Regions from separate parts of the Streptomyces sp. NPDC051020 genome, predicted to be linked through region 1. Evidence: riboswitches for the same ligand, from Rfam matches in the RefSeq annotation. Region 1 holds a riboswitch; the other holds the start of a gene.
The links. A riboswitch is a leader RNA that binds a small molecule or an ion and turns the genes downstream of it on or off. The one in region 1 is predicted to bind S-adenosylmethionine.

Region 1 (7,453 bases):
CGGCAGCCACGGTGTGTCCGCGATCGCCGGACGGGTTCGCCCTCAAGCCTCTCGCCGCAGCGCGTCCAGCTGGTCCAGGAACCATTGCTGCGGCGGCAGCGCCACCGCCGCGGCGGCCAGCCGCTCCGTACGCGCGGCCCGTTCGTCGTCCGCCATCGTCAAAGCCTCGTGCAGCGCCGCCGCCGTCGCGGACACGTCGTACGGGTTCACCACGACCGCGTCGCGGCCCAGCTCCTCGTACGCCCCCGCCTCCCGCGACAGCACCAGCGCGCAGCCGTGGTCGGAGACGACGGGGACCTCCTTGGCGACCAGGTTCATGCCGTCGCGGATCGGGTTGACGAGCGCCACGTCGGCCAGCCGGTACGCGGCGAGCGAGCGGGCGAAGTCGTCCTTGACGTGGAGCACGACCGGCGTCCAGCCCGACGTGCCGTACACGGCGTTGATCTCGTCGGCGACCTGCTGGACCTCGGCCGTGTAGTCGCGGTACACCGCCAGGTCCTGCCGCGAGGGGTACGCGAAGGCGACATGAACGACGCGCTCACGCCATTCCGGCCGCTCTTCGAGGAGCGCGCGGTACGCGAACAGGCCGCGCACGATGTTCTTGGACAGTTCCGTTCGGTCCACTCGTACGATCGTTCTCCGCCCGGGGCCGACCTGCTCCCGCAGCGCCGCCATCCGTTCGTCCACGTCCGCCTCGTGCGCGCGCCCGCGCAGGAAGTCCGCGTCCGCGCCGAGCCCGTGCACCCCGATCCTGGTCCGGCCGGTGCCGCCCAGGATCTCCGTGCAGCAGCCGATGAACGCGTCCGCCCAGCGCCGGGTCAGGAAGGCCGCCCGGTCCGCGCCCAGGATGCCGTGCAGCAGCTGCTCGGCGATGTCGTCGGGAAGCAGGCGGAAATAGTCGACGGGCGCCCACGGGGTGTGCGAGAAGTGGCCGATCCGAAGGTCGGGGCGGAGCTCGCGGAGCATGCCGGGGACCAGCGCCAGGTGGTAGTCCTGCACCAGCACCGTCGCGCCCTCGCCCGCCTCCTCGGCGAGCGCCTCGGCGAAGGCCCGGTTGTACGTCTCGAACGACGCCCACTGCCGCCGGAACTCCGCGTCGAAGACCGGTTCCAGCGGCGTCTGGTACAGCATGTGGTGGACGAACCAGAGCACCGAGTTCGCGATGCCGTTGTACGCGTCCGCGTGGACGGCCGGGTCGATGTCGAGCATCCGTACGCCCTGCTCGGCGACCCCGCGCCGGACCGCCTCCCGGTCCCCGTCACCGAGCGCGGCACACACCCACAGTTTGTCCTTGACGGCGCTCAGCCCGGAGACGAGCCCGCCGCCGCCGCGCCTGGCGTCGAGCGATCCGTCGGTGGCCAGCGTGTACGACACCGGGCCGCGGTTGGACGCAACGAGGACCTGGGCAGCGGACTGGGCTTCGTGCTCGGAGACCATGTTGCGGAATCTAGCCCGATCGCGAACCGCCCAAACGTGCGAAGTCAGGCCACGTCAGGCCGCGCGCCGCGAAACATACTCCGTGATCTCGCACATCGGGGGCCGCTCCTCCGTGTCCACCGGATGGGTGCGTGGCACGAAGCCGTCCTCGCCCCGCTCGAACTGGGTCAGGGCCGGGCGTATCAAGTGACCTCGGGACAGTCGGAGTTGAGCGGTGCGATAGATCGCCGCAGCCATCCGTCCCAGCGCCTGGCCGTCCTGGTGGCGGTGTCTGCGCACCCCCACGTCGACCTGTGCCAGCGCGTCCAGCCCGACGGTGTGCAGGGCGTCCACCAGGAGGCCGAGTTCCACTCCGTAACCGACGGGGAACGGCAGCCGCTCCAGCAGTGAGCGCCGCACCGCGTACTCGCCGCCGAGCGGCTGGACGAAGCCGGCCAGCTGCGGCCAGTGCAGATTGAGCAGCGGGCGGGCCACCAGTTCCGTGACGCGACCGCCCTGACCCGCGGCGTCGCCCAGGGGGCGGTCGTACATCGCCTTGACGAACTGCACCTCGGGGTCGGTGAGCAGCGGGCCGACGATTCCGGAGACGAACTCCGCGGAGAAGTCCCTCAGGTCGGCGTCGATGAAGCAGACGATCTCACCGCTGGTGACCAGGAGCGAGCGCCACAGGACCTCGCCCTTGCCGGGGAGCGCGGGTATGCGCGGGAGTATCGCGTCGCGGTGCACCACTCGGGCGCCCGCCTTCCGGGCGACTTCCGCCGTGCCGTCCGTCGAGCCGGAGTCGATCACCAGCAGCTCGTCGACCAGCGGCACCTTCTCCATCAGCTCGACCCGGATCGTCTCGACGATGGCGCCGACCGTCGCCTCCTCGTTCAGGGCGGGCAGCACCACGCTCACGCTCCCGCGCCGCGGATCCCGGCTCTTGGCGGCGACGAGCCGGTCCAGCGGGCGGTCGGCTGCCGACCAGGAACGCCCGGCCAGCCAGCGTTCGACCTCTTCCAGCACGGTCGATACTCCCTGCATGTGATCCATCTCGCGGTTCGGACGACTGTCTCAACCGTCCGGGGCTTCGGTTACAGTCTTGAACAACGCGGATGACCGTCGCATGTCGGGGTCCTCCGCCAATAAATGCCTGGGTCGTTGATCCAGTGCCATAGCGCTCATCCAGAGGGACTGAGGGAACGGCCCGTTGAAGTCCCGGCAACCCCCCTGCCGACCGCGAGGTCAGGTGGGGAAGGTGCCAATTCCGGCTCGTGGCGAAATGCGCCGCGAGGAAGATGAGGAGAAAGGGCCTCGCCATCATGGCTGTGCAGACTGTTGCAGTAAGCACCGATTCTTCCACCGGCGCCGTCGACCTCGGCCCCGCAGCGGCGCTCTCCTGCCGCGAGTGCGGAGAGCGTTTCGAGCTCGGTCCCCTTTTCGCCTGCGCGTCCTGTTTCGGGCCGCTCGAAGTGGCGTACGACCTGCCGAGCGGCTCCCCGGACGAGCTGAAGAAGCGCATCGAGACCGGACCGGACAACATCTGGCGCTACGCGCCGCTGCTGCCCGTCCCCGCCGATGTCGCGGACAAGCCCAATATCAACCCCGGCTTCACCAAGCTGGTCAAGGCCGACAACCTCGCCCGTGAGCTGGGCGTCACCGGCGGTCTGTACGTCAAGGACGACTCCGGCAACCCGACGCACTCCTTCAAGGACCGCGTCGTCGCGATCGCCGTCGAGGCCGCCCGCGCCTTCGGTTTCACCACTCTCTCCTGCTCCTCCACCGGCAACCTCGCCGGCGCGGTGGGCGCGGCCGCCGCCCGGGCCGGCTTCCGGTCCTGCGTGTTCATCCCGCACGACCTGGAGCAGGGCAAGGTCGTCATGGCCGCGGTGTACGGCGGTGAGCTGGTCGGCATCGAGGGCAACTACGACGACGTCAACCGCTTCTGCTCGGAGCTCATCGGCGACCCGCTCGGTGAGGGCTGGGGCTTCGTCAACGTCAACCTGCGCCCGTACTACGGCGAGGGCTCCAAGACGCTTGCGTACGAGATCTGCGAGCAGCTCGGCTGGCAGCTGCCCGACCAGCTCGTCATCCCGATCGCGTCCGGCTCGCAGCTCACGAAGATCGACAAGGGTCTTCAGGAGCTGATCAAGCTCGGTCTCGTCGAGGACAAGCCGTACAAGATCTTCGGCGCCCAGGCCGAGGGCTGCTCCCCGGTCTCCACGGCCTTCAAGGCCGGTCACGACGTCGTGCGCCCGCAGAAGCCGAACACGATCGCCAAGTCCCTGGCGATCGGCAATCCGGCCGACGGTCCGTACGTCCTGGACATCGCCCGCCGCACCGGCGGCGCGGTCGAGGACGTCAACGACGAGCAGATCGTCGATGCGATCAAGCTGCTGGCCCGCACCGAGGGCATCTTCGCCGAGACGGCGGGCGGGGTGACGGTCGGTGTGACGAGGAAGCTGATCGAGGCCGGTCTGCTGGACCCGACGCTCACCACGGTCGTCCTGAACACTGGTGACGGTCTGAAGACGCTGGACGCGGTCGCCCCGACGACCGGCCCGACCGCGACCATCCGGCCCAGCCTGGACGCGTTCCGCGATGCCGGCCTCGCCAACGGCTGACCCGACCACCCGAGATGTAAGGAAGGCACCCAGATGAGCGTCAAGGTCCGTATCCCCACCATCCTGCGCACCTACACGGGCGGCCAGGCCGAGGTCCCGGCCGAGGGCTCGACCCTCTCCCAGGTCATCGAGTCGCTGGAGCGGAACCACCCGGGCATCGCCGCGCGAGTCCTGGACGACCAGGGCAAGCTCCGCCGCTTCGTGAACGTGTACGTCAACGACGACGACGTCCGCTTCGAGGGCGGCCTGGAGACGGCCACCCCGGACGGCGCGGGCATCTCCATCATCCCGGCGGTCGCGGGCGGCTGCTGACGAGTGGTCGGCCCTGCGGCCGACTTCACAGCGTTACCGGAATTGCCCCCTCTGCAAGCTAAGCGGAGGGGGCAATTCTGCATGGTTGAGCGCGGTACAGTGGGGGAAGTCCCCTCCGCTGCCCGTGCCGACCGCATATGAGAATGCGCCCGCCCGCGACAAGATGCAGCCAAAGTGTTCTCACTCCTTGCGCCGTAAGTGGCCTTTGTCCGGCCCGACTTGCCCTGGAATCGCGTAAATTCCTCATCTTCGGGCGTTCGGCGCTGCCCGGAATTCTCGTCCGATTGACCTGTTGCAGAGGGCAGTTGGGCAGATACATTCAGCCGCGGTCGACGCGTTCCGGCGCACGCACCCTCTCCTGTCGGAGGGTGAGTTCTGACCCGGGTCCGCGAAGTGCGGTCCTGTGCAAGGGCCAGTAATAGGGGAGTTAGGCATGGCTCAGGGCACCGTCAAGTGGTTCAACGCGGAGAAGGGGTACGGCTTCATCGCGGTCGACGGTGGTGCGGATGTTTTCGTCCACTACAGTGCGATCCAGATGGACGGGTACCGCACCCTCGAAGAGGGTCAGCGAGTTGAATTCGAAATCTCGCAGGGCCAGAAGGGGCCGCAGGCGGACATGGTCAAGCTCGCCGTCGGCTGAGCTCGACGCGGTCGGCCAACGACACTACTCACGCACGAAGGGCCCGTACCCCCGGGGGTACGGGCCCTTCGTGCGTCCCGGAGCCTGCCCGCGACCGCGCCGACGCTGCCCGGCGCCATCCATGAACTCGAAGGGGCGCTTGCACTCGAAGGGGTCGAGTGCTAATCATTGGGCGTTAGCACTCTGACGTTGAGAGTGACAGAAGGACCGGGTCGGTGAGGCCCGCAGGCCCGGCGGGGCAAGGAACCGTCAGGCACGCAGGCCGTCCGTCGCGGGCGCCACACGGTCCGGAGCAATCCACCCCTGTCCGGGAGGACCACTTCACATGGCCAAGATCATCGCGTTCGACGAGGAAGCGCGGCGCGGCCTCGAGCGCGGGATGAACCAGCTCGCCGACGCCGTCAAGGTGACCCTCGGCCCCAAGGGCCGGAACGTCGTCCTTGAGAAGAAGTGGGGCGCACCCACGATCACCAACGATGGTGTCTCCATCGCCAAGGAGATCGAGCTCGAGGACCCGTACGAGAAGATCGGCGCAGAGCTGGTCAAGGAAGTCGCCAAGAAGACGGACGACGTCGCCGGCGACGGTACGACCACCGCCACCGTTCTCGCTCAGGCGCTCGTCCGTGAGGGCCTCCGCAACGTCGCCGCGGGTGCGAACCCGATGGCCCTCAAGCGGGGCATCGAGAAGGCCGTCGAGGCCGTCTCCGCCGCTCTGCTGGAGCAGGCCAAGGACGTGGAGACCAAGGAGCAGATCGCTTCCACGGCCTCCATCTCCGCCGCCGACACCCAGATCGGCGAGCTCATCGCCGAAGCGATGGACAAGGTCGGCAAGGAAGGCGTCATCACCGTCGAGGAGTCCCAGACCTTCGGTCTGGAGCTGGAGCTCACCGAGGGTATGCGCTTCGACAAGGGCTACATCTCGGCGTACTTCGCCACCGACATGGAGCGCATGGAGTCGTCCCTGGACGACCCGTACATCCTGATCGTCAACTCCAAGGTCAGCAACGTGAAGGACCTCCTTCCGCTGCTGGAGAAGGTCATGCAGTCCGGCAAGCCGCTGCTGATCATCGCCGAGGACGTCGAGGGTGAGGCCCTGTCGACCCTGGTCGTCAACAAGATCCGTGGCACCTTCAAGTCCGTCGCCGTCAAGGCCCCGGGCTTCGGTGACCGCCGCAAGGCCATGCTCGGCGACATCGCCATCCTCACCGGTGGCACCGTCATCTCCGAGGAGGTCGGTCTCAAGCTGGAGAACGCCGGCCTGGACCTGCTGGGCCGTGCCCGCAAGGTCGTCATCACCAAGGACGAGACGACGATCGTCGACGGCGCCGGTGACACCGACCAGGTTCAGGGTCGCGTCAACCAGATCCGTGCCGAGATCGAGAACTCCGACTCGGACTACGACCGCGAGAAGCTCCAGGAGCGCCTGGCGAAGCTGGCCGGCGGCGTGGCCGTCATCAAGGCCGGTGCCGCGACCGAGGTCGAGCTCAAGGAGCGCAAGCACCGCATCGAGGACGCCGTTCGCAACGCGAAGGCGGCCGTCGAGGAGGGCATCGTCGCCGGTGGTGGCGTGGCGCTGCTGCAGGCTTCCGCCGTCTTCGAGAAGCTGGAGCTCTCGGGTGACGAGGCGACCGGCGCCAACGCCGTCAAGCTGGCGCTGGAGGCCCCGCTCAAGCAGATCGCCGTCAACGGTGGTCTCGAGGGTGGCGTCGTCGTCGAGAAGGTGCGCAACCTGGCCGTCGGTCACGGTCTGAACGCCGCGACCGGTGAGTACGTCGACATGATCGCCGAGGGCATTCTCGACCCGGCGAAGGTCACGCGCTCCGCTCTGCAGAACGCCGCGTCGATCGCCGCGCTGTTCCTGACCACCGAGGCCGTCATCGCCGACAAGCCGGAGAAGGCCGCTGCGGCCGCTCCGGGCGGCATGCCGGGCGGTGACATGGACTTCTGATCCTGACGGATCGGTAAGTGCCTGTACGTCGGCCCCCGGGACCAGTTGGTCCCGGGGGCCGACGTCATGTCCGGACCGGTGCGGCCCTACGGCGTGATCACCATCGCAGGGAAGCGGGCCGAAGGCCCGTCCAGCAGATGGTCGTCGTGCCCGCGCAGCCACGGGGCGAAGAACGACACCACGTACACGGCGGGGCCGGCGTCGGTGCGCTCAGGCGTTGGGGCGCTTGCCGTGGTTCGCCTTCTTCTTCTTGCGACCGCGTCGCTTGTTGCCTCGCTTGGCCATGGTGAATATCTCCTTATGTCGGGATTTGTCCATGCGTCAGCCAGTTTAATACCGCACCCACATGTGGGGTCGTGGTCTCGGCGTCGGTGGTGGCGTGGCGCTGCTGTGGTCAAGCCGGCGGATGCGGAGACCGATGACGGAACGCCACGGGCGCACCGCCGACCGGCAGCGGGCGGGCCGCGCGGTCGGCTGGTCCTGACGCCGGGGGAAGATCAGAGGGCGTAGTTC
Region 2 (7,453 bases), on a different contig from region 1:
ACCGCGGGCCACCTTGTCCTGCAGCGCGCCGACCTGCTTTTCGAGCTTCTTCTGCTGCTCCTGGGCCCCGTTGTACTTCTCGGAGGCCTTCTCCGCCTCGTGGTAGAGCTTGTCGACCTTCGCCTTGACCTCACTCTTGGTCGGCTTGGGGTCGGCGTGGGCGGCCTGGGAGGTCAGGGCCACGGCCGCGGCGGCGGTCGCGGTGAGCACGGTCACACGGGCGCGGCTCGGCTGCTTGGGACGACGGTGGGACGCCACGAAGGCGAGCTCCTTCTTCCTCTGAGCCGCCTACCGGGCTGTGGGGGGAAAGGATCCCCGGCTCCGTGCACGTCACGGACTCGGCGGTTCCTTCGCCGCCACCCCGGATGGGTGATCAACCGTGCGAAGGTTCGAAGCCCGACCCTAGTGACCATCTTGTGATCAGTTCAAATCCTCGCAAGAAAAATCTCGCCTCAACAGGTACTTCTTTACTCTCATCACACAGGGCGTAGCGACGACTTGACGGTGCGTTCCCTGATTTCCGGCAACTGGCTACAAGGCGCGTCAGACGCGCGAAAGCCGCTTCAGGAGCAAGACGGACGCAACGGGCCTGGCCCCTGCCTTCGCCACGCCGTCCGCCACTTCACGGTCGGTGGAGACCACCACGACGGGCCTGCCCGGCGGTTCGGCGCGGGCGAGCTGGCGGATGAGTTCGTCGGCGGTCACGCCCGGCTTGCTGAACAGCACACGCACCCCACGCGGAGGTGCGAGCAGCACCGGAGCGGCCAGTTCGGCCCCGTCGAAGACACAGGTCATCTCGGCGCCGGACTGCGCGGCAAGCACCGCGAGACCGCCCAGCAGCCGCAGCCGCTGCTTCTCCAGCGGCAGCTGCGGATAGCCGGTCTTGGTGACGTTGTAGCCGTCCACGATCAGATGTGCCTGCGGCAGCGCGAGCAACTGGTCGAGCAGGGCCGGATCGGTCTCCGAAAGAGCCCTGGCGGCAATGTCCTTGGGCGACATCGCGCCGGGCTCGACCGCGTCGACACCGTCCGCGGGGCGGATCGAGGAGGGCGGCAGGGCCAGTTCGCGGCGCAGCCCCCGGGCCGCGTCGAGCACCGTGTCGAGGAGCAGCCGCAGCCGCATGTCCTCGACCGAACGCCCCTCCCTGGAGGCTCTGCGGCTCGCCTCGACGGACGCCTCCGCCTCACCGAGCCGAGCCCGCAGCCGCCGGGTCTCGCTCTCTGCGGCGGAGATCCGGGCGGCCGCCTCGGCCCGCAGGGCGTCGGCCTCGGCCTTGCCCCGGCGCACCGCGGCCTCGCCGCGCTTGACCTCGTTGAGGGCGGACCGCAGTTTGCGCTGCAGCGAATCGGCTTCCTTGCGGGCCGCGTCGAGTTCGGCGCGGAGCCGTTCCGTCTCGCTCTTCGTCTGGGTCCGGGCCTGGGCGAGCTCCTCGCGCAGCCGTTCCAGCTCGCGCCGGCTCTCCTCGTCGGCCCGCTCGGCGTCGGCGCGCTGGACCTCCTCGCCGGCGGCGGCGACCAGTTTCACCCAGCCGACCGGGCGCAGCACATAGGCTGCCGCGGCCACATCGACGGGATCGGCGGCGGCCGGCGGCGACCCGGCCTCCACGGCAGCGGCCAGCTCCGACTGGGACTCCCGGAGCCGTTCGCCGATGCGCTGACGGAACAGGGTGTCGCTCTCCAGGGCGGCCGCCATCGCGTTCCCGGCGAACTTGGCGCGCCGGGTCGGGGTGAAGCGGGCGTACTGCCTGAGCTGGGCCGGGAGTTCGGTGACGGTCAGGCCGCCGAACGCGTCCGAGACCAGCGCGACGACCCGCCGCCGGACGCCTTCGGGCAGCGGGCGGTCGAGCGCCTCGACGGCGTCGCCGGCTCCATCGGCCGGCTCGGCGCCGCTATCGGGCTGCTCCACGATCCGTCACCCCAAAATGTCTGTCCGCACGGCCCCGTCAGGAGTCGGCACCCGGCCTGTCGACTAGTTCGATCTGGTCCACCGCGTTGCACCAGCGGCAGCGGACCGACTCGATGGTCTCACTGACCACCTCGCGTTCCTCGACGGTCGACTCACCGGCCAGGTCGAGATGGACGTATTCGACGACCTTGGAGGTGCGGGTCACGTCGAAGCGGGTGAGATTTCCGCAGAGCGTGCAGCGCCAGCGGGTCCCGTCGGTCGGCTGGGGAACCGTCGTCATCGTTGCGTCCTCTTTCGTCGAGCGTCGTGCTGCTTCCCGCACAGGATCTCGCGGTGCGCCGTCGAACTGCGGATCTCCTGCTGTAACCCTACGGCCTTGCACTTACCCATAGACACGGCGAGGCGGTCTGTCCCGTTCCGTCACCTTGCGTCATGCTCTGTGCATGATCGATCGGCGGGCCGCGAGAGACGGAGTGACCGGCAGGCTCCTGCGCGCCGCCACGGCGGCCGGTGCGCAGGTGACATATGCGCTCATCGCCCTGTGCTGCGCCGTCTTCCTGATCAGCCCGCTCTCCGGCTTCAACTCCACATACGGCACCGCCGACACCCTGCTCGCCGCCCAGGCCGAGTACTTCGAACGCTGGGGGGTGATCCCGAGCGAGCTGTGGGCGGGCTCCGCGCAGGCCCTGCTCACCCCGCTGACCGCTCTGTTCGTGCACGGCAGCTGGCTCCATCTGCTCGGCAACATGCTCTTCCTGTACGTGTTCGGGGCGATGGCCGAGGAGCGGATGGGCCGCGCCGAATTCCTCTTCTTCTACCTTGGCTGCGGCTATCTCGCACTGCTGGCGTACGCGGCGGCGCACGCGAACTCCGACCAGACCCTCGTCGGCGCATCAGGAGCGATTTCCGCGGTGCTCGGGGCGTTCCTCTACCTGTTTCCCCGGGCGCGGGTGACCAGCCTCTTCCCGTTCCTGCTCTTCCTTCCGCTGCGCTTTCCCGCCTGGATCGTGCTGATCTTCTGGTTCGCACTGCAGTGGATGGCGGCGCAGGGCGCGGGCAACGGTCCGGGGGTGGCGTATCTCGCCCACGTGGTCGGCTTCGTCTGCGGCTTCCTCTACGCCTGGGGACGCTACCGCGGTGGGGCTAGAGTGAAGGCTCCAGCCACGGCCACCGAGGGAGAAAGCCAGCCGTGATCACCGCGATCGTGCTCATCAAAACCAGCGTGGACCGGATCCCGGAGATCGCCGAGGCCATCGCCGCGCTGGACAATGTCAGCGAGGTCTTCTCGGTCACCGGTACGTACGACCTGATCGCCATGGTCCGGGTGGCCAGGCACGACGACCTCGCGGACGTCATCCCCGGCCGGATCAGCAAGATCCCGGGCGTCGAGGGCACCGACACCCATGTCGCGTTCCGTACGTACTCGCAGCACGACCTGGAGGCGGCCTTCGCCATCGGTCTCGACGCGTAGGTTCGCGTCGCACTTCGGCCGGGGACGGGCACTGCTGCCCGTCCCCGGCCGAAGTACGACGGGCCCGTCAGATCTGCGCTGCGCCCCGGTCCGGGACACAGCGGCCGTCCTCGGTGCGATACGTCCACCGGGCCCCCTTGCTCACCAGTTCCTTGACCGCGCGGACAAAGCGCTCGATGTGCTCGTCCGGCGTACCGGCGCCGAAACTGACCCGGATCGCGTTCAGCGAGGGGGTCCCCCCGGTCGAGCCCGTTCGAGACTGGGGGAGTTCGCCCGGCTCGGCCTCCGGCGCACCGCACTCGCCCGGGTCCTGCGGGTCGCCGCCCAGCAGAGTGCGGACCAGCGGGTGGGCGCAGAACAGTCCGTCGCGTACCCCGATGCCGTATTCGGCGGAGAGCGCCGCGGCGAAGTGCGAGCTGTTCCAGCCCTCCACCACGAAGGAGATGACGCCGACCCGCGGGGCGTCGTCGCCGAACAGCGACAGCACCTTGACCTGGGGAACCTCGGCGAGGCCTTCGCGGACCCGGGTGACGAGCTGCTGCTCACGGGCGACGAGCCGGTCGAAGCCTGCCTCGGTGAGCGCCTTGCAGGCGGAGGCGATGGAGTGGACGCCGATGACGTTGGGCGAACCGGCCTCGTGGCGGGCGGCGGTCGAGTGCCACTCGACGTCCACTCCGCCGTCGGTGCGCCGGGCGACCTTCCGCGAGGCGCCGCCACCGGCGAGGTACGGCTCGGCGTCCTGCAGCCAGTCGGCGCGGCCCGCGAGGACACCGGAGCCGAACGGCGCGTACAGCTTGTGTCCGGAGAAGGCGACCCAGTCGACGTCGAGCCCGGCGATGTCCACCGGGTGGTGCGGGGCGAGCTGCGCAGCGTCGAGCACGATCCGGGCGCCGTGCGCGTGGGCGGTGGCGGCCAGCTCCTTCACCGGCCACAGCTCACCAGTGACATTGGAGGCGCCGGTGACGCAGACCAGCGCCGGCCCGATGGGGCCTCCCCCGCTCGAACGGAGTGGAGAGCTCGGGGATGGGTCGCGGTCGGCGAGCGCCCGCTCCAGCGTCTCGACGGCCTCGGCCGGGGTGCGCGGGGCGTTGAGGTAGGTGACGCGGGCGTCGCGCCAGGGCAGCAGCGAGGCGTGGTGTTCGGTCTCGTACACGAAGACCTGGCAGTCGGCGGGGAGCACCGCGGCGAGCAGGTTCAGCGAGTCGGTCGTCGACCGGGTGAAGATCACCTGGTCTCCCTCGGGGCGGCAGCCGAGGAACTCCGCGACGGTCGTGCGGCTGTTCTCGAAGAGGTCCGTGGAGAGCTGCGAGAGGTAACCGGCGCCGCGGTGGACGCTGCCGTAATACGGGGCGTACGCGGCGACGTCGTCCCACACGCGCTGCAGGGCCGGGGCGCTGGCCGCGTAGTCGAGGGCGGCGTACGTGACTTCACCACCGGTCACCAGAGGAACGGTCACATCCCGCCCGAGAACGGGCAGCGGGGTACAAATGGACTGATCGGCGGCAGCGGCGAGGACAGACATGGCGAACTCCCGTAAGAGGCAGGCGAATTCACTACGCCGACGGACACGCGGCAGCGCAGGAAGAAGAAAAGGGTGTGCGGAGAAGGGCCTTGGGCCCTATCGCATTCGCTTGCTCACAAGAGGCTCCTTGAGGACCAGGACCCCAGGGAGGTGACATTCAGAGATGCCGAGGGGTCCGCGCTTGCCGCAGACCTCGCTGCCTACGGCCTGGTCTTCACCCGGGGCACCCCGCCACGGACGGAGGGTTGCCGGACAGCGGGCCGGGGCCGTAGTCGCTGTCACTCATGACCTGCTCAGCATCCTGCCATACGTGCGCCGACGTGCAAGGCGCAGTCCAAGATCTGGACTGCGCCCTGTGCCGCATTTCCGTACGGTCAGGTGTTGCTGACCGCCACCCAGCGATCCAGCACCGCCCGGGCCGCACCCGAGTCGATGGATTCGGCGGCCTTCGCCATTCCGGCGGCGAGCTGCTCGTTCAGCGTGCCCTCGCCCGGGTCCAGCGCCACCAGCGCCGCCGCCGAGTTGAGCAGCACCGCTTCACGTACCGGACCCGTCTCGCCGGCCAGCAGCCGGCGGGCCACATCGGCGTTGTACGACGCGTCGGCGCCGCGCAGCGCCTCGACGGGCACCAGCTGCAGACCGACGTCACGCGGGTCGAACGCCTCCTCGCGCACCTCTTTGTCGCGGACCACCCAGACCCGGGAGGTCGCCGTGGTCGTCAGCTCGTCCAGACCGTCGTCGCCGCGGAAGACGAGCGCGGAGTTGCCGCGCGCCGCGAGCACGCCCGCGACGATGGGAGCCATCTTCGGATCGGCGACACCGACGGCCTGGGAGCGCACCTGCGCCGGGTTGGTGAGCGGCCCGAGGATGTTGAACGTGGTCTGCGCGCCGAGCTCCTTGCGGGCCTTCGCCGCGTACCGCAGGGCGGGGTGGAACTTCACGGCGAAGCAGAAGGTGATGCCGGCTTCCTCCGCCACCGCGGCAACACGCTGCGGGGTCAGCTCCAGGTTGACGCCCAGCTTCTCCAGGACGTCGGAGGCGCCGCTGGCCGAGGAGGAGGCCCGGTTGCCGTGCTTGACGACCTTGGCACCCGTGCCCGCGACGACGATCGCGGACATCGTGGAGATATTGACCGTCTTGGCGAGGTCGCCGCCGGTGCCGACGATGTCGACTGTGCGGCCCGGCACGTGGATCGTGGTGGCGTGCTCGTACATCGCGCGGACGAGTCCGGTGACCTCGTCGACAGTTTCGCCCTTGGCCCGCAGGGCGACGGCGAAACCGGCGATCTGCACGTCGGTCGCCTCGCCGCTCATGATGCTGTCCATCGCCCACGCGGTGTCGTCGGCGGTGAGGTCCTCGCCACGCAGCAGCGGGTTCAGCACGCCCGGCCAGGAACGAGCCGCCACGCTGTCGCCGCCGCCCGGGGTCACAACGTTCATGGTCCGCTCCTGGGGTCCACAGCCGATAAAGGGGATGCACTCCACCCTATCGAGCCCCGGGGACAGCGAAGAGCCCCGTCCATCGAATGGACGGGGCTCCTGCTGTGGCGATCAGTTCAGGTGATCAGTGGTGGCCGTGGCCGCTGGTGATCTCCTTGTACTCCTCGGCGGTGGCCTTTTCGATCTGGTGGTGCTCGCCGAAGTAGCCCTTGCTGAGCTTGGCCCGCAGCTTCTGCATCGCGGGCACCTTGCGCTCGACACCGTTCTCGTCGACCGTCGGGCCGATCTCGACCGGCTTGTACTGCTCGTGCGCGGTGAGCGTGTGCAGCTGCTCGGGACCGAGCGGCTCGTGGATCTCGACGAACTCACCGTGCGGCAGGCGCTTGATGATGCCGGACTCGCGTCCGTGCAGCACCTTCTCCTTGTCCCGGCGCTGAAGGCCGAGGCAGATCCGCTTCGTCACGATGAACGCGACGACCGGCCCCACGAAGATGAAGATCCGGACGAACCACGAGATGGCGTTCAGCGAGAGGTGGAAGTGCGTGGCCCAGAGGTCGTTGCCACCGCCGATGAAGACGATGACGTATTCGGTGATCCAGGCGACGCCGAAGGCCGTCCGGGTCGGGGCGTTGCGCGGGCGGTCCAGGATGTGGTGCTCGCGCTTGTCCCCGGTGATCCAGGACTCGACGAACGGGTAGACCGCGATGATCGCGAGCACCAGTCCGAAGGCCATCAGCGGGATGAACACGCCCAGGACGAGCGTGTGACCCCAGAGGTTGATCTCCCAGCCAGGCATCACTCGGATCAGACCCTCGGCGAAGCCCATGTACCAGTCGGGCTGAGCGCCGGTGGACACCTGGTCCGGGCGGTACGGGCCGATGGCCCAGATCGGGTTGATCGAGGCGATGCCCGCGATGATGGCGATGATGCCGAAGACCAGGAAGAAGAAGCCTCCTGCCTTCGCCATGTACACCGGCAGCAGCGGCATGCCGACGACGTTCTTGTTCGTCCGGCCGGGACCCGCGAACTGCGTGTGCTTGTGGTAGAAGACCAGGATCAGGTGCGCCACCAGCAGGCCGAGCATGATGCCCGGCAGCAGCAGGATGTGGATCGAGT

Region 2: it holds a riboswitch for S-adenosylmethionine, as region 1 does, so the genes downstream of both, AB0N06_RS14755 (aminotransferase class V-fold PLP-dependent enzyme) here and thrC (threonine synthase) in region 1, are expected to answer to the same signal.

The regions. Positions count from the first base shown of each region.
Region 1 is NZ_JBFBCG010000051.1:50,032-57,484, reverse strand. Features, by position in the region: gene AB0N06_RS25530 (trehalose-6-phosphate synthase) at 43-1,437, opposite strand; gene AB0N06_RS25525 (glucosyl-3-phosphoglycerate synthase) at 1,492-2,442, opposite strand; SAM riboswitch class I at 2,595-2,721, shown strand; gene thrC (threonine synthase) at 2,739-4,040, shown strand; gene AB0N06_RS25515 (MoaD/ThiS family protein) at 4,074-4,352, shown strand; gene AB0N06_RS25510 (cold-shock protein) at 4,786-4,992, shown strand; gene groL (chaperonin GroEL) at 5,318-6,940, shown strand; gene AB0N06_RS25500 (Uma2 family endonuclease) at 7,438-7,453, opposite strand, start outside.
Region 2 is NZ_JBFBCG010000022.1:80,308-87,760, forward strand. Features, by position in the region: gene AB0N06_RS14730 (NlpC/P60 family protein) at 1-258, opposite strand, end outside; gene AB0N06_RS14735 (NYN domain-containing protein) at 544-1,905, opposite strand; gene AB0N06_RS14740 (hypothetical protein) at 1,943-2,185, opposite strand; gene AB0N06_RS14745 (rhomboid family intramembrane serine protease) at 2,349-3,098, shown strand; gene AB0N06_RS14750 (Lrp/AsnC ligand binding domain-containing protein) at 3,095-3,376, shown strand; gene AB0N06_RS14755 (aminotransferase class V-fold PLP-dependent enzyme) at 3,444-4,898, opposite strand; SAM riboswitch class IV at 5,071-5,188, opposite strand; gene trpD (anthranilate phosphoribosyltransferase) at 5,273-6,337, opposite strand; gene AB0N06_RS14765 (ubiquinol-cytochrome c reductase cytochrome b subunit) at 6,462-7,453, opposite strand, start outside.